Regions from separate parts of the Paenibacillus sp. RRE4 genome, predicted to be linked through region 2. Evidence: riboswitches for the same ligand, from Rfam matches in the RefSeq annotation. Region 2 holds a riboswitch; each other region holds the start of a gene.
The links. A riboswitch is a leader RNA that binds a small molecule or an ion and turns the genes downstream of it on or off. The one in region 2 is predicted to bind thiamine pyrophosphate.
Positions count from the first base shown of each region.

Region 1: another riboswitch for thiamine pyrophosphate. It lies ahead of Q9R46_RS20645 (ABC transporter substrate-binding protein); the one in region 2 lies ahead of thiM (hydroxyethylthiazole kinase).
Region 3: another riboswitch for thiamine pyrophosphate. It lies ahead of Q9R46_RS11685 (thiamine phosphate synthase); the one in region 2 lies ahead of thiM (hydroxyethylthiazole kinase).
Region 4: another riboswitch for thiamine pyrophosphate. It lies ahead of thiC (phosphomethylpyrimidine synthase ThiC); the one in region 2 lies ahead of thiM (hydroxyethylthiazole kinase).

Region 1 is NZ_JAUZUT010000004.1:129,368-133,262, reverse strand. It holds gene Q9R46_RS20655 (hypothetical protein) at 95-274, shown strand; gene Q9R46_RS20650 (DUF2798 domain-containing protein) at 329-823, opposite strand; TPP riboswitch at 955-1,067, shown strand; gene Q9R46_RS20645 (ABC transporter substrate-binding protein) at 1,283-2,323, shown strand; gene Q9R46_RS20640 (MTH1187 family thiamine-binding protein) at 2,697-2,987, shown strand; gene Q9R46_RS20635 (ABC transporter permease) at 2,987-3,745, shown strand; gene Q9R46_RS20630 (ABC transporter ATP-binding protein) at 3,795-3,895, shown strand, end outside.
Region 2 is NZ_JAUZUT010000011.1:6,215-10,109, reverse strand. It holds gene Q9R46_RS25510 (S-layer homology domain-containing protein) at 1-548, opposite strand, end outside; gene Q9R46_RS25505 (radical SAM/SPASM domain-containing protein) at 803-1,684, opposite strand; TPP riboswitch at 1,912-2,014, shown strand; gene thiM (hydroxyethylthiazole kinase) at 2,280-3,089, shown strand; gene thiD (bifunctional hydroxymethylpyrimidine kinase/phosphomethylpyrimidine kinase) at 3,089-3,895, shown strand, end outside.
Region 3 is NZ_JAUZUT010000001.1:2,595,327-2,599,221, reverse strand. It holds gene Q9R46_RS11695 (hypothetical protein) at 1-142, shown strand, start outside; gene Q9R46_RS11690 (ABC-F family ATP-binding cassette domain-containing protein) at 197-1,750, shown strand; TPP riboswitch at 1,790-1,899, shown strand; gene Q9R46_RS11685 (thiamine phosphate synthase) at 2,147-2,878, shown strand; gene thiO (glycine oxidase ThiO) at 2,955-3,895, shown strand, end outside.
Region 4 is NZ_JAUZUT010000007.1:63,315-67,209, forward strand. It holds gene thiC (phosphomethylpyrimidine synthase ThiC) at 243-2,063, opposite strand; TPP riboswitch at 2,459-2,572, opposite strand; gene Q9R46_RS23355 (IclR family transcriptional regulator) at 2,737-3,480, opposite strand.

The sequences.
Region 1 (3,895 bases), on a different contig from region 2:
ATTAGTCGAGTAACCGTTTTTCAATATATATGAGTTGCCCTATATAACAGTTCAGACTATGGTAAAGCAAGCTGTCGAAGGGAGAAGGTATTGCATGAATATGGGTCCGAACCATCTGAATTCATCCGAGGGCGAAGCCGCCAAACAAAGGGCAGATGAACTTGCCCGCCAAGCTCAGCGCGGTACCTGGTTGAGTGGAATTTTCACCACAATCATTATCGCTGCTGTGATCATTGGAATTTTATTTTGGATCGCTTACATTAGAACTTCTTAAAAATAGGATTGCCCAGGAAATACTTTTTTTCTAGATGGATAACGATACGATGAATTAAACCGTCATAACAGCCGCCGGTCCCTTGAACAACTTGCCAAATACATAACGCACTAGCGGCCCCAATACAATCAACTGATATGGCAATGCCAGACCGAAGTTACGTACAATCGTATGAAGATACGTGCTGATCACGGATTCTCCCTCTAACTGACCGGCAGCAACGGCTGTAATGATGCCATATAAAGACATGAGCAAAACCATGCCGATCACCATGAATAAGGACATCGTAACTACACCTTTGATTTTACTCGATCTCGCAAATGAGAAGGAAAATGCAATTTTTCTCGCTATTGGCCCCACGATGAACGACTCCACCAAAAAGGCAATGACAAAACAGAGCACGAATTGAAGCAGCATCTGCATCTCGGACATCCGACCTAACATCCCCGTATGCCATAGATTGAAGGTCATCATCACTACGACCATTCCTGTACACATCATAAGTCCAAAAATAACTTGTTCTTTCTTGCTTACTGGCAATATACTCATCCTTTCTGTAACTTGGATCATTATAGACAATCGGGCTACCCTCACATAAGTGAACATTTTGTGAACGATTTACCGACTAGACACACTCCCGTCACTGGCCTATAATTACACCTAGTAATGCCCGTAACTTCATAGTTTCCCAGGGGAGTCGGAATTGGCCGGCTGAGAGTGTATCCCATCAAGATACTAACCCTTAGACCTGATCTGGATCATGCCAGCGTAGGAATCGGAGTATATTGCAACGGCACAGCTATAAGCTGAACGCCACTCTCTCACGCCTGCACGCGTCCCGGATTACGGGGCGCTTTTTTTGTTTTCTTTTGACATGCAGAAACAGAAAAATGACGTTATTCGGATAACCCGCGAGTATAAATTCGTCGATTTATGCAAAGGGATTGGATATGAAGCCAAGGAGTACCCCCGTGCCATCCGGCCGGACATACGAAGGAGAGAATCACAATGAATTGGCGTAAAACGATGGGAATGTTACTCATGTGTGTGCTATTGGTTACCGTAGCTGCATGTGGTGGCAAAGAAGCCGCTCCAGCAGAGCAGCAAAGTGCGACTGGTTCGGACCAAACCAATGAGGGGAGCAGTACTGCACTGAAAGATATAAAAGTCGTGCTCGACTGGACTCCAAATACGAATCATACCGGTCTGTATGCAGCGGTGGACCAAGGTTTTTATAAAGCAGCAGGTTTAAATGTGGAGATTGTACAGCCAGGAGCCGGTGGTGCGGATACGATGGTTGCCTCGGGTGAGGTACCGTTTGGCGTCAGTTATCAGGAAAGTGTAACTCAGGCGCGCACGCAGGACGTTCCACTTGTGTCGATTGCCGCAGTTATTCAGCATAATACATCTGGTTTTGCCGCTCCAGTGGATCGTAAGATCAAATCACCCAAAGATTTTGAAGGTAAAACCTACGGTGGCTGGGGTTCCCCGGTAGAAGAAGCGGTAATGCAGTCCATTATGGAGGGCGAAGGTGCTGATGTATCGAAAGTCAAAAACATTAACATGGGCGATGCCGACTTCTTCACAGCTGTGAAACGCGACATCGACTTTGCGTGGATTTTCTATGCCTGGACGGGAATTGAGGCTGAATTACGCGGAGAACCGATTGACATGTTATATGTAAAAGATTATGCCAAAGCGCTGGATTACTACACCCCTGTACTCGTGACCAATGAACAGACGATTCAGAAAGACCCTGAACTGGTGAAAGCTTTCCTAAAGGCCACTTCTGAAGGTTATCAGTATGCCATTGATCACCCTGAAGAAGCAGCGAACATTTTGATCAAAGCTGTTCCCGATCTGGACAAAGATTTAGTACTTGCAAGCCAAAAGTGGCTCAGCCCGAAATACAAAGATGACGCACCTCGCTGGGGTGAACAAAAGGAAGAGGTATGGAAGAACTACACCGACTGGATGTTCAGCAAGAAACTGCTGGATAAAGAGATTGATGTAACGAAAGCATACACCAACGAATTTTTACCGCAGTAATAAGTGATTACTCAACATGTAAAAATGAATTTTGATTTTTTCACATTTAAATGAAAAGGAAGAAAAAACTTAAAGAAGCGAGCCCTTATAAGGTTTTCTAAGGAAAGCCACCTCATAAGCACGCTTTCTGCTGAATTTTCTTCCCACAATCCAAGTGATAAGTTAATTTTTTTGTACACAAAAAACGGAGAGGGCAGAACCCCTCTAAAGAAGCAAAGCGGTCGCGTTTATCACCGGATTTTCCCTTTGGAAAAGGGAATCAAAAAAATCTGGGGATAACAGCGATCTAAGAGGGGACTGCATTCGGAGTGGTACAGTGTACAACGACCATATCTACTTATCCATCCACACCCGAAAGGAGCATTAATCTCTCATGGCAAGTACATTACTCAGTATTCAGGTTATTCCCAAAACACCGAACGGCGAGAACTCCTATCCATACGTAGACCGTGCCATCGAAGTGATTCAGCAATCCGGCCTGAAATATCAGGTCAACGCGCTCGATACGACCATGGAGGGCGAACTGGATGAACTACTGGAGGTTGTGCGCAAAATGCACGAAGTGCTTGTGGAAGCTGGTAGTCCAAGCATCATCTCCCAGATCAAAATCGCACATAGCCCGGACGGATTCAGCATGGATACACTGACGGAGAAATATCGCTAATGTCTACCTATTTTAAAAGTGTATGGCCGCCCCTCGTGGCGGTTATTCTCTTTATCACGGTATGGCAAGGGGCCGTCTCTCTATTCCAGATTGAGAAATGGATGTTGCCTGCGCCGTCCGATATCGCTCGCGAAGCAGCTTCTCAGGCTGACCGTTTGGGTATGCACGCCGCTGCAACGATTCAGCTAACCCTTATCGGATTTGTCGCCGGGACAGCAGTCGGTCTGTTCATTGCCATGGTGCTACATCTGATCCCTTTTCTGAAGTCAGCTTTGTATCCACTACTTATTCTTAGTCAAAATATCCCGACCATCGCACTTGCACCGCTCCTGCTGATCTGGTTCGGCTTTGGCTTGCTACCCAAATTGATTACCATCATTCTGGTCTGCTTCTTCCCGGTAGCAGTCGCTGCCATGGATGGACTCACGCGCACGGATGCGGCGATGATGAACTATATGCGCATGGCAGGTGCGAATCGCCGTCATATTTTTTGGAAACTGGAGCTTCCTCATGCCCTTCCATCGATATTTTCCGGTGTCAAAATCGCCGCTACCTATAGCGTGATGGGTGCCATCATTGCGGAATGGATTGGTGCCGACAAAGGCATCGGCTATTATATGATGTTGCAGAAATCGGCTTACCGCACGGATCGCCTTTTTGTTGCCATCATGATTATCGTGGCACTCAGCCTGCTTCTTTTCCTGCTCATTGCGCTGTTAGAGAAGCTGCTCGTTCGCTGGCGCCCACAGAAGCGCTAGTTTTGCATATCAGAGGTTAACGTATTATGTACTTAGGAAGTGATTCCCTATGAAAAGATACCCGAAGGATAAAACGAATGGTCCGGGTTCCATTTCGGTTCCTCCCGCGCTAGACATTGTTAACTTGCATGTGTCCTTCAAGGAACGGCG
Region 2 (3,895 bases):
GACACAGAATCCTTCGCCCAGTCTGATACTTTATCCAAATCAGCGAGCTGTGGCTTCGTTGTTTGAGTTGGTGCGTTCTTTGTTTCCCAGCCGAATGCTCTTACGAAGAATACAGCCAGTTCCTCTCTCGTAACTTTTTTATCTGGAGAAAACGTATCCTTCGAGGTTCCTTGGGCAATACCAGATTGAACGAGTGCAGATACATAACCAGCGTACCATTTGGATTGCTCCACATCTTTAAAGGAACTAGCTACAGTAGAGTCAGGCTTTAATTGAAGCGCACCCACCATAATCTTTGCCAATTGAGCACGTGTTACTGAATCTGAGGGTTTAAATGTTCCATCCGCAAATCCGGATAAAATGCCTTTTTCAATTAACTTCGTAATTTCTGTTTTGGCATACGATTGTTCAACATCCTTAAATGACGTTACAGATGACGGGATCACTTCCGCCGAGGCTAGCAATTGCATAGAAAACATAGAGGCAATCAATGATGTAGAGAGCACTGCTGACAACTTTCGATTAAACTTTTTCCATTTTGAATTCAAAACTCGACACACTCCTCTTAAACTTAGGGTATTTAGCGCAGAAAAACATTACTTTAGAACTACTCCTCCTTTTATGTTCAGTAGGATAATAATACCATGTATATTTATAAAAACAAGATTAATAGACTACCATTTTACATATTAGTTGAAATCATGAATCACATTGTAACTACTTATTCCTCTTAACATGGAAATAAAAAAATGTGCTATCCGGAATATTACCGAATAACACATTAGTTATCTGTCGTATGATTTTAGGCTCCTGCTCCAAAACGCTGGCGGTATCCGCATTTGCGGCAAAGTTCTTCTACAGCTTCCCGTTTGGAAAAACCGTATACCAGATTGTTCGCACGCTCTCCATCCACAATATCGGAAAAAGACTTTTCATGAATGTTTCCAAGGTTGATGACACCTTCTCCATCCAAACAGCATGGAACCACGGTTCCATCAACCAGCACTGCTGCCTGACTGCGTAATGCATGACAAAAACCTTTTCCATCATCTTCAGGTGCATCCAGACTTGGCCATTGGAATTCATGGTCCTGATTCAGGTATACGTTAGGTGCAATTTTCACGCCACTACCTGCAACAACCTTTTCTTCAATACGGAAGTCCAGATTGAATTCCTTTTCCAGCACCTCAAGCGTCTCCCGATTGCGATTCATCTGAGCATTGGTGAAGTTATCCTGCGTCAGATTCCATAGTCGGAACGAGACAATGACGTTATGTTTCACCGCTTCACGAACAAAAGACAAGATGTTATGCAAGTATCCGTCGCGATCCGTAGAACCTTCATGGCCGTCAAAGCTGTGCAACGAGAAATTCATCTGTCTCAGTGCAGGTTTGCCCAATAATTTATGCTGTGTCTTCGGTAGTAGCGTACCGTTGGTCGTAATGTTCACTTTAAATCCCTTGGCATGAGCCATATCCAGCAACAGGTCAATTTTGGGATGAAGCAGCGGTTCCCCTTTGACGTGCAGGTAAATATGTTTTGTGTGTGGTTTGATCTGATCCAATATATTATTAAAGACTTCAGGGTCGATAAATCCTTTGGCTCGCTTCGTTTGTGGACAAAAGCTGCATGCCAGATTACAGATGCTCGTAATTTCAATATATACTTTCTTGAACGTTTTCAACTCAGGGTCCCCATTCTGCCGGGAGGAACAACGGTCCTGCCCTCATTCGTAGTACGGCCATATGGGCCAATCCCCATTATATCGGGTTAACGAGCTAAGGTAAATCACAATAGCGGATCTATACAAAGTTCCGGTATATTCCCCGCCCATTTTCAAGACTTCGTTGACGTCCTATTTACATTAAGACGAGATGGATATATGCTGAGGATATAACTGCATATCTTGTACATTTTCACTAGGGGAGCCTTAAGGCTGAGACGAATACGACGATTCGGACCCTTCGAACCTGATCTGGATTATACCAGCGGAGGGAAGTGGAGCGGCTTTTATTGGCAGTGGATGATCTCTATCCTGGACGGGGATCAACTTCAGTTCACACGTATAGCTCTGCTCATTTCTCCGGAAATGGGCGGGGCTTTTTTTGTATTTTGGCGATTTGGCTGGGATTCAAATGTTCTCAATATGAAATCTCTGTAATCCCATGAGAAGAAGGTAGTTATTGGGAGCAAGATACAAATTGCTTTTTTTGTCTATATCTGAGTGTGGTTCACTCTCATCACCATCAAGATCATTCTAAATCAAGGAGGAAATGAAGATGTCTTATCTTGAACGTGTACGTTCACTCAATCCTTTGGTTCATAATATTACCAATCTTGTGGTTGCCCCTTTTACGGCGAATGGCCTGCTTGCTCTCGGAGCCTCTCCGTTTATGGCCTATGCCCATGAAGAAGTCGCTGACGTCGCTCGCATGGCCGGCGCGGTGGTTCTGAACATCGGCACATTGGATGAGAAGGTCGTTCAAGCGATACGTCTAGCCGGACAATCGGCCAATGCACATCATGTGCCTGTTGTCCTTGATCCTGTTGGTGCAGGAGCCACGACATATCGCACCGATACAGTACAGATGCTGGTTCGTGAGCTTCGGCTTACGGTATTACGAGGCAATGTCGCCGAAGTCGCTCATGTTATTGGTGTACCATGGAATATCAAAGGTGTGGATGCCGGGGTTGGCGAAGGAGACCGGATTGGCATTGCCGAGCAGGCAGCGCAACAGCTTGACTGTATTGTTGTCATTACAGGTCAGTACGACATTATTACAGACGGATTTCATACTTTTCTCACAAGCAACGGACATCCATTGCTCACCCAAGTTACCGGGGCAGGCTGTCTTCTCAGCTCAGTCATTGGTGCTTTTGCTGCGATTGGCGAGCCGGGACGCGATATGCTGAACAGTGTGGTAGAAGCTGTCTCAACCTACGGTATAGCCGCTGAACAGGCCGCAGCACGAACGGCTCATCAGGGGCCAGGCAGCTTCCAGATTGAATTGTTAAATCAACTGGCGCAGATCACACCTTCGCTGTTCTCCGAGCAAGCACAAATCCGTCAGATTCGTGGGGGTGTGTGATGAATATTGCTCAAGCGTTAACGATTGCCGGGTCTGATAACGGCGGCGGTGCAGGAATTCAGGCGGACCTCAAAACCTTTCAGGAACTTGGTGTATACGGCATGACGGTCATTACTGCAATTGCCGCGCAGAACACAACAGGGGTTCAAGGGGTGTTTCCGATTGATTATCACGGCATTGCCCAGCAACTTGATTCAACGGGAGCCGACTTTCAGCCGCGTGCTATTAAAACAGGTATGTTATATAGTGCCGAGATTATTCGTCTTGTCGCGGCAAAATGCCAGCAGTACGGCTGGTCTAATCTGGTGATTGATCCCGTGATGGTTGCCAAAGGCGGTGCGCCTCTGCTTCAGCAGGAGGCTGTGCAAGCACTCATTCAGGATCTGCTTCCCCACGCCTTGCTTATCACACCTAACATCCCGGAAGCCGAACTGCTTATCGGGAAGCCGATTCGGAACCTGAGCGAGCGTGAGGAAGCCGCCAAGCAATTGGCGCAGATGGGTTCAACGTATGCTTTGATCAAAGGAGGACATGATACGGGGAGCGCTGTGGTTGTTGATGTCCTGTATGACGGGCATTCCTTTCATTATTTGGAGAACCTTCGTGTTATGACACGTCATACCCACGGAACCGGTTGTACGTTCTCTGCTGCCATTACGGCGGAACTCGCGAAGGGCTCACCTATTCTGGCTGCCGTTACGACCGCGCGAGCATTCATTCAGGCAGCCATTGAAGATGAGCTGGGGTTCGGGACCGGGCACGGGCCGACGAATCACTTTGCGTACCGGCGCAGACAGCGGGGTGAA
Region 3 (3,895 bases), on a different contig from region 2:
TCCTGCCACCTGTAACCCTGGGTTTCGTGCTGAAGAGGTGTTCACAACTGCAAGGCAGGCAGCCGCCGGAGGTTATTTCGAATATGATTGCTCCGCCCATGTGTCATTACTTTCAGAAAAGACTGAACCTGTGCTAGAATAGGGTTTTGGAACGTGAACTAAAAGTAATGTATATAGATAGGAGCAGTCTCATCTTATGAGTTTATTGTCAGTAGAGAACGTCAGTCACAATTTTGGAGACCGTACGTTATTTAAAAATGTTTCGTTTCGTCTGCTTGCTGGAGAACGAGTGGGTCTGGTTGGGGCTAATGGTGCCGGAAAATCAACCCTAATGAATATTCTCACCGGAAAATTGCTTAAGGATAGCGGTAAAGTGGAATGGACGCCCAAAGTTCGATATGGCTATTTGGATCAACATACGAAGTTAACACCAGGCAAGACCATTCGTGATGTGCTTAAAGATGCTTTTTTGCCGCTCCTGGAACTGGAGAAGCAAATGATGGCCATTACGGATCAGATGGCTGATGCCGATCCAGACAAACTTGAGCAGTTGCTTGAAGAAATGGGCGATATTCAGGAACAGCTTGAACAGGGCGATTTTTATCTGATTGATGTGAAAGTGGAAGAAATGGCAAACGGTTTGGGATTAAATGCAATTGGCCTTGATCGAGATGTTGCGGCTCTCAGTGGTGGACAACGTACGAAAGTCCTGCTTGCAAAATTGTTGCTGGAGAAACCCACTGCCCTTTTGTTGGATGAGCCGACTAACTATCTGGATGTAGAGCATATTGAGTGGCTAACTAGATATTTGAAAGACTACCCCTATGCTTTTCTATTGATTTCCCATGATACAGAGTTTATGAATGAAGTGGTTAATGTCATTTATCATCTGGAATTTGCAAAATTGACGCGTTATGCGGCCAACTATGAGAAATTTCTTGAAATGGCAGATATGCAGAAAGCACAGCATATCGATGCCTACGAGAAGCAACAGGAATACATCAAAAAACAGGAAGATTTCATTCAACGCAACAAAGCTCGAGCTTCGACCTCTGGCCGGGCGAAAAGCCGGGAAAAACAACTTGGAAAGGTCGAGCGAATCGATCGACCAGACGAAGCAGCAAAACCAACATTTAAGTTCAAGGATGCCCGCGCAAGTAGCAAAACCGTTTTTGAAGGTATTGATTTTGAGATCGGTTATACGTATCCATTACTACCTAAGATGACCATGACGATCGAACGTGGAGAAAAGATCGCGATTGTGGGATGTAACGGTGTAGGTAAATCGACACTGCTCAAAACGATCCTGGGTAAAATAGCGCCAATTAGCGGAAAAACGTTTCTTGGAGATTATTTGGAGACGGCATACTTTGAACAGGAAGTGCGAGCCGGAAATATTACACCGATCGATGATGTATGGAACGAGTTTTCACATCTAACACAGAACGAGGTACGAGGACATCTTGCACGTTGCGGGCTCAAAAATGAGCATATTACGCGTCCACTTAACATGCTTAGCGGTGGGGAGCAAGCCAAAGTCCGATTGTGCAAACTGTTGATGCGTGAAAGCAACTGGGTCTTGTTTGATGAGCCGACGAACCATCTGGATGTCACGGCAAAAGCTGAACTGCAGCGTGCGTTGAAAGAATATAAGGGAACTGTTTTACTTGTATCGCACGAACCGGATTTTTATGAAGGCTGGGTCACTAAAACGTGGAATGTAGAAGAGTGGTCCGAAAAAGCACGATGACAAAAAAAACCGGTTGTGGTAATATAGGCTACAACTTCATATGAACACTAGGGGGGCCGCACGATGCGGCTGAGATGGAAAAATACGATTCCGGACCCTTTGCACCTGATCTGGATCATACCAGCGTAGGGAAGTGGCGCGTTTCAGCGAAAACGATAGTAAATGATTCTTAACGTAAGAACAGGATCTTTTTACATCGTGATGCCAAGCGTTTCAATATCGAATAAACAGTTATCGATTTGACTATCAAACTGCTTAAGAGGTATTTGTCACACGCTTGTGTTTAAACTGAACCATTGTTTATACGCAGCCGCTCCCCTACGGGAGTGGCTTTTTTGATTTATATTTGTCATTACAACTCCTCCAAGCCTGTAGATGAAAGGAGCGAAAACGAGGTTGCATACCTTGATGTTTGATTATGAAGCTCATGAATTAGGTAAAACTTCAACAAACCAGTGGCACCAGCGGACAGATAAATCTGTACCAACGTGTGGACAAGAGCAAGACTTTTTTGAGTTACATGTGATATCTACGAATAAAGCGGAACAGTCAGCCATGTTGAAAGCAGCCAAAGATATTTGGCCTTATGTGCATTACATCCATATCCGGGAAAAGCAACTTTCGCAACAGGAATGTTTTAACTGGGCCAAATTGATGGCAGAAGCGGGTGTTCCGGCTTCCCGCATTGTAATCAACGGTGCGAACATATATTCGTCAGGTTGTTTTTATCAAGGGGTACATTGGAGCCAAATTATGCTGGAAAGGGCAAAAGTAATGGTAACGCCGGAGAACAAGCGTGATCCACGGCTCAGGTTGGGGATATCGGTGCATTCGTTGCATGAAGCGAGAATTGCCGAAGAGTATGGCGCGGATTACCTTTTTTTCGGGCATGTGTACGCAAGTGCAAGTAAACCTGATTCTGTAGCGAGGGGATTAGATGCATTGTCGGAAGTGTGCTCCAGTGTAAAGGTGCCTGTTATTGCAATAGGGGGGATTCATCCGGGTAACATTCAGGCTGTCAGGTCTGCGGGAGCCAGGGGTGCAGCTGTGATCTCAAGTGTGTTAAAACATGCAAACCCTGCTTATGCTGCTGCGCTTCTTAAACAGGCCGTGGACGCGGTGAAGTGAATGTTTCCCGGTCAAGAGCCGTAAATGATGCCAACCCGAGAAAATGTGAATGTTGTTCAAACAAGGAGATGACAAAATGGTGCAGAGCAAACCGAGTCAACCCGAGGAAGTGATACGTTCATCGTATGATCAAAATAAGTTTGAGCTGCTGGCTCTATCTGAAAATTCGGATTTATCCAAGACACAAGAAACCTGTCATGCAGAAACAATCATTGTAGGCGGTGGAGTCATAGGCTGTGCGATTGCTTTTGAACTGGCATCCAGAGGTCGGGAAGTACTGCTTGTTGAGCAGTCGGAAATTGCTAGCGGAGCTTCCTGTGCGGCTGCCGGCATGCTGGCAGCAGACAGTGAGGATTTTGCTCATCCACTCATGGCAAAAGCCGCACATGAAAGCAGGGAATTGTTGCATAAGCACAAAGAGCAAATATCCGCTTTAACAGGTATGGATCTTGGCTTACGGCGCAACGGATTTATCACACCGTTTCGTTCATACGGTGATCTAAGTAAATACAAGGATAGACGAAATACCACTTCGGGAATGCAGCAACTTTGGTGGGATCGAAGCACGGTGCAACGAGAAGCGTTATGGTTGAATCGGGATACGTACGGCGCTTATTACCGATCATTGGAGAGCGAAGTGTTGCCCGTTTCATTGACAAGAGCTTATGCGAGATCGGCTGAAATGATGGGTGCGCGCATTTTGGAAGGAGTTCAAGATGTTCGGCTGATCGTAGATAAGCATGGTGTTCAAGGTATTAGAACGGCTAGGGGAGAGGTGTGTTGCAGACATATCATCATAGCTGCTGGTTTACAAGGGGAGCAACTCATGCATCAAGTGGGGGGCACTTTGCCTTCAAGTCCGGTGAAAGGTGAAATGTTGGCCGTTCGGTTCCCTACAGATCAGGCTGGTGGTAGACCCGATCGCACTGTATATGCAGAAGATGTCTATATTGTTCCGAAAGCCAACGGAGAGGTGTGGATTGGCGCAACCAGTTTGCCAGGAAGAAAAGATCACAG
Region 4 (3,895 bases), on a different contig from region 2:
AATCTAAGACTGTCCGATGGCTTATTGTTTGTAATCGCCGGTATCTTGTATCGTATCTGGAACAGACTTGATTAGAACGTGTCTTAAAACGCTGAAGGAACTCCATTTTACCAACATCCGTTCCAATCCAGAAAGTTTCACACAAGCTACCGGGCACGTCAAGGGAAACGGAAGCAACAAGGGGCGAAAAGTCGATAGTCGGTAAAAGATGCACTTCAGTGTTTTGAAGACACGTCCTAGCATTACCGTGCCCGATACTCCTCCGCTTTTGCCTGCATTCCTGCCGTGACTGCTTCATCGTCGTTCAGGCCGCGTTCAGCGGCAAAGGCACGAATGTCCTGCGTAATGCGCATACTGCAGAACTTCGGCCCGCACATCGAGCAGAAATGGGCCTCCTTCGCCCCTTCTGCGGGCAACGTCTCATCGTGGTAGGATAGCGCTCGTTCCGGGTCAAGCGACAGGTTAAACTGATCTCTCCAGCGGAACTCGAAGCGTGCCTTCGACAATGCATCATCCCGGCGCTGGGCGCGTGGGTGGCCTTTGGCTAGATCTGCGGCATGAGCGGCTATTTTATAAGCGATAACCCCTTCACGCACATCATCCTTGTTCGGAAGCCCCAAATGCTCCTTCGGGGTAACATAGCAGAGCATAGACGTACCAAACCAGCCAATCATCGCTGCCCCAATCGCGGACGTAATATGATCATATCCCGGTGCGATGTCTGTGGTCAGTGGTCCGAGCGTATAAAACGGCGCTTCCTGGCAGATCTCCATCTGCAAATCCACATTCTCTTTGATCTTATGCATCGGCACATGCCCCGGCCCTTCAATCATGACCTGCACATCATGCTTCCATGCAATCTGCGTTAATTCCCCAAGTGTGGCGAGCTCCGCCATCTGTGCTTCATCGTTGGCGTCGTAGATGCTACCTGGACGTAGTCCGTCCCCGAGGGAGAAAGCAACATCGTACCTTTTCATAATCTCGCAGATTTCTTCAAAATGGGTGTACAAAAAGTTCTCCTGATGATGTGCCAGACACCACGCCGCCATAATCGACCCGCCCCGTGACACAATCCCCGTCATCCGTTTCGCGGTCATCGGAATATATCGCAGCAACACACCCGCATGAATTGTAAAATAATCCACGCCCTGCTCCGCCTGTTCAATCAGCGTATCTCGGTATAACTCCCAAGTGAGTGCTTCCGCCTCGCCATTCACCTTCTCCAGCGCCTGATAGAGCGGCACCGTACCGATCGGCACTGGAGAGTTACGGATGATCCATTCCCGTGTGGTATGAATGTCTCTGCCTGTGGAGAGATCCATTACCGTATCCGATCCCCAGCGAACAGCCCAGGTCATCTTCTCCACCTCCTCCTCGATGGAGGAAGATACAGCGGAATTGCCTATGTTGGCGTTGATTTTCACATGAAAATAACGCCCGATCAGCATCGGCTCACTCTCCGGGTGATTGATGTTGGATGGAAGAATCGCACGGCCGCTCGCCAGCTCCTGCCGTACGAATTCGGGCTCTACGCCTTCACGAATAGCGGCGTACTCCATCTCCGGCGTAATCAAACCCTGCCGCGCATAATGCATCTGCGTGACGCACCGCCCGGCCTGAGCTCGTAGCGGTTGCCCGCGGAAACCCGGGTACTCCTCTGCCCCGGCCCTCCGTCCGCCTGGCTTCAAGCCATTATCTTCAGGTTTCACCGCCCGACCTTCATATTCTTCAACGTCACCGCGCTCCATGATCCAGTGATTCCGGAGCGCAGGTAGCCCCTTCCGAATGTCCATCTGGAATTCGGGATCGGTCATCGGGCCGCTCGTATCGTAGACACGCAGCGGCTCATTATGCTCCACCCCTTGGGGAGTATTCGTGTCATGAAGGGCAATTTCACGCTCCGGCACAGCAATGTCCGGTCGTGAGCCCTGAATGTAGACTTTGCGGCTGCCCGGGAAGGGTTGTACCCCTCCAGCCGCTCCGGTTTTCTTTTCCACCGGATGACCATCGCGCCCTGTTTCCTCTATTCCCGTCTGTTGCCCCGTTTGCTTATGTGTACTCATGTCTCCTGTTCCTCCTCTGTGATCTTCTTTTGCCCATATCGTCCACCAATGTGACAGCTTTGACTTACCACACCTGTCTGGAAAAAGCAGAGCACAGAAGCACAGCAGGATTAACCCTGCATAAGCAGCCAGAATAATCCAAAAGACAACTTTTATGTACAATCAGCATGAGCACGATACGCGAGATCACTTCTCTTAGAAGTCGCGGCATATATGCCGCAATTGTTGTGCCGTCACTGCCATGGTGAAACACAACACATGAATCTCTGCTTGCCGCTGTAAATAAAAAAAGCCGGTTCCGAAGGAACCGACTGATGTCCATCACCATACACGCAACCAGGGCCATCCGCTGCAATACAGCATGGGTCCCGGGTTAACGCCTGTGGTGTTTGTGGTCATGTGGCCGATTACTTCCCTACGCTGGTATGATCCAGATCAGGTGCAAAGGGTCCGGAATCTCATGCGATCCCGTCTCAGTCCGGACAATTCGGACTCCCCCAGTAACGTAAACGTATTGCGACAATCAAGCCGCTGTTCAACTTGCAAAATAACATTTTCAACCGACCCCGCTGGGTCGTCCATTACAGAGTAGCGTAATCTGGGCTGAAATTCAACCTTAATATTCCAGAGGGGAAATTCCCTTCTAGCAAAACTTCATGCAAAGAGCCCACCCCTAAGGCAACATAAGTCCCATTTGCACAGCTGCCTCTTTCAACACAGGTGCGTACTCGTGTAATGTCTCTTGCGAGAGCCTGCTAACAGGTCCGGACACGGAAAGCGCCGCTGCAATGTTGCCTCTGCGATCCATAATGGGCACGGACACAGCGGCAGCTCCCGGCTCGCGTTCCTCATAACTGGTTGCGTAGCCACTCACCCGAATGTCTTCCATCTGTGCCAGATAGACGGCCGGATCGATAAATACAGGCCATTCCGGGCCGTTCATCAGTTCCTCCCGATCCTCGTCAGCGGCAAATGCCATTAACACTTTGCTTGAAGCGCCTACGGAAAGCGGCAGTCTGACCCCTACAGGCGCAACCCGCCGAATAGCCTGATCACTCTGCACAGCCTGAATCCGAATCCGTTCACCGCCGTCACGAAGGTAAAGACTTACCGTCTCGCCCAAGCGATCACGAAGTCTCTCCATTGCAGGTAAAAGCAAAATTGCAGGATCGTCACTACGTGACATATGCGCCGACAGCTCCCAGATCCGAATGCCCAGTCGATACTTTTCGGTTGCTGCATCACGTATCACGAACCCCCGATCCTCCAGTGTAGCCATCAACCGATGCACCGTACTTTTGTGCAAACCGATCTGGCTGGCAATTTCGGTGAGTCCAAGATCACTGCGCGTGGTAAAACATAATAATATATCCAGCGCCCGTTCTACAGCCCGGACGGTTAACTTGCGGTCTTCCATGGCATGATGCCCTCCTCATGTTTCATCACATGAAACTTGGTTACATAAATTATATGAGAAACGGTCTCATCTGTAAACCAGAAAGAACCGTTTTGAAGATGATCCAAAAACAAAAAAATGAACAAGGATATCCACTAGGCACATCGTAATCTCCTGTAATTTACACACTATGGAATTGTTACCTCTATATCTTAAGAACTATATAACAATTGCGTAACAAATGCCTCCAATCAATTGACTTTGACTATATCGGGACATACGATAAAGATAGGAACGATTTCAGATAAAAGAACAAAAGCATGACTTTAGCATCAGGATGCCATCGTCATGATTAAGTGCTAAAAAGCACCTATATGCTATTTTCACATCGTTATGATCTTGGCCATATTTATTCTCAACCGAAACTCAAAGGAGG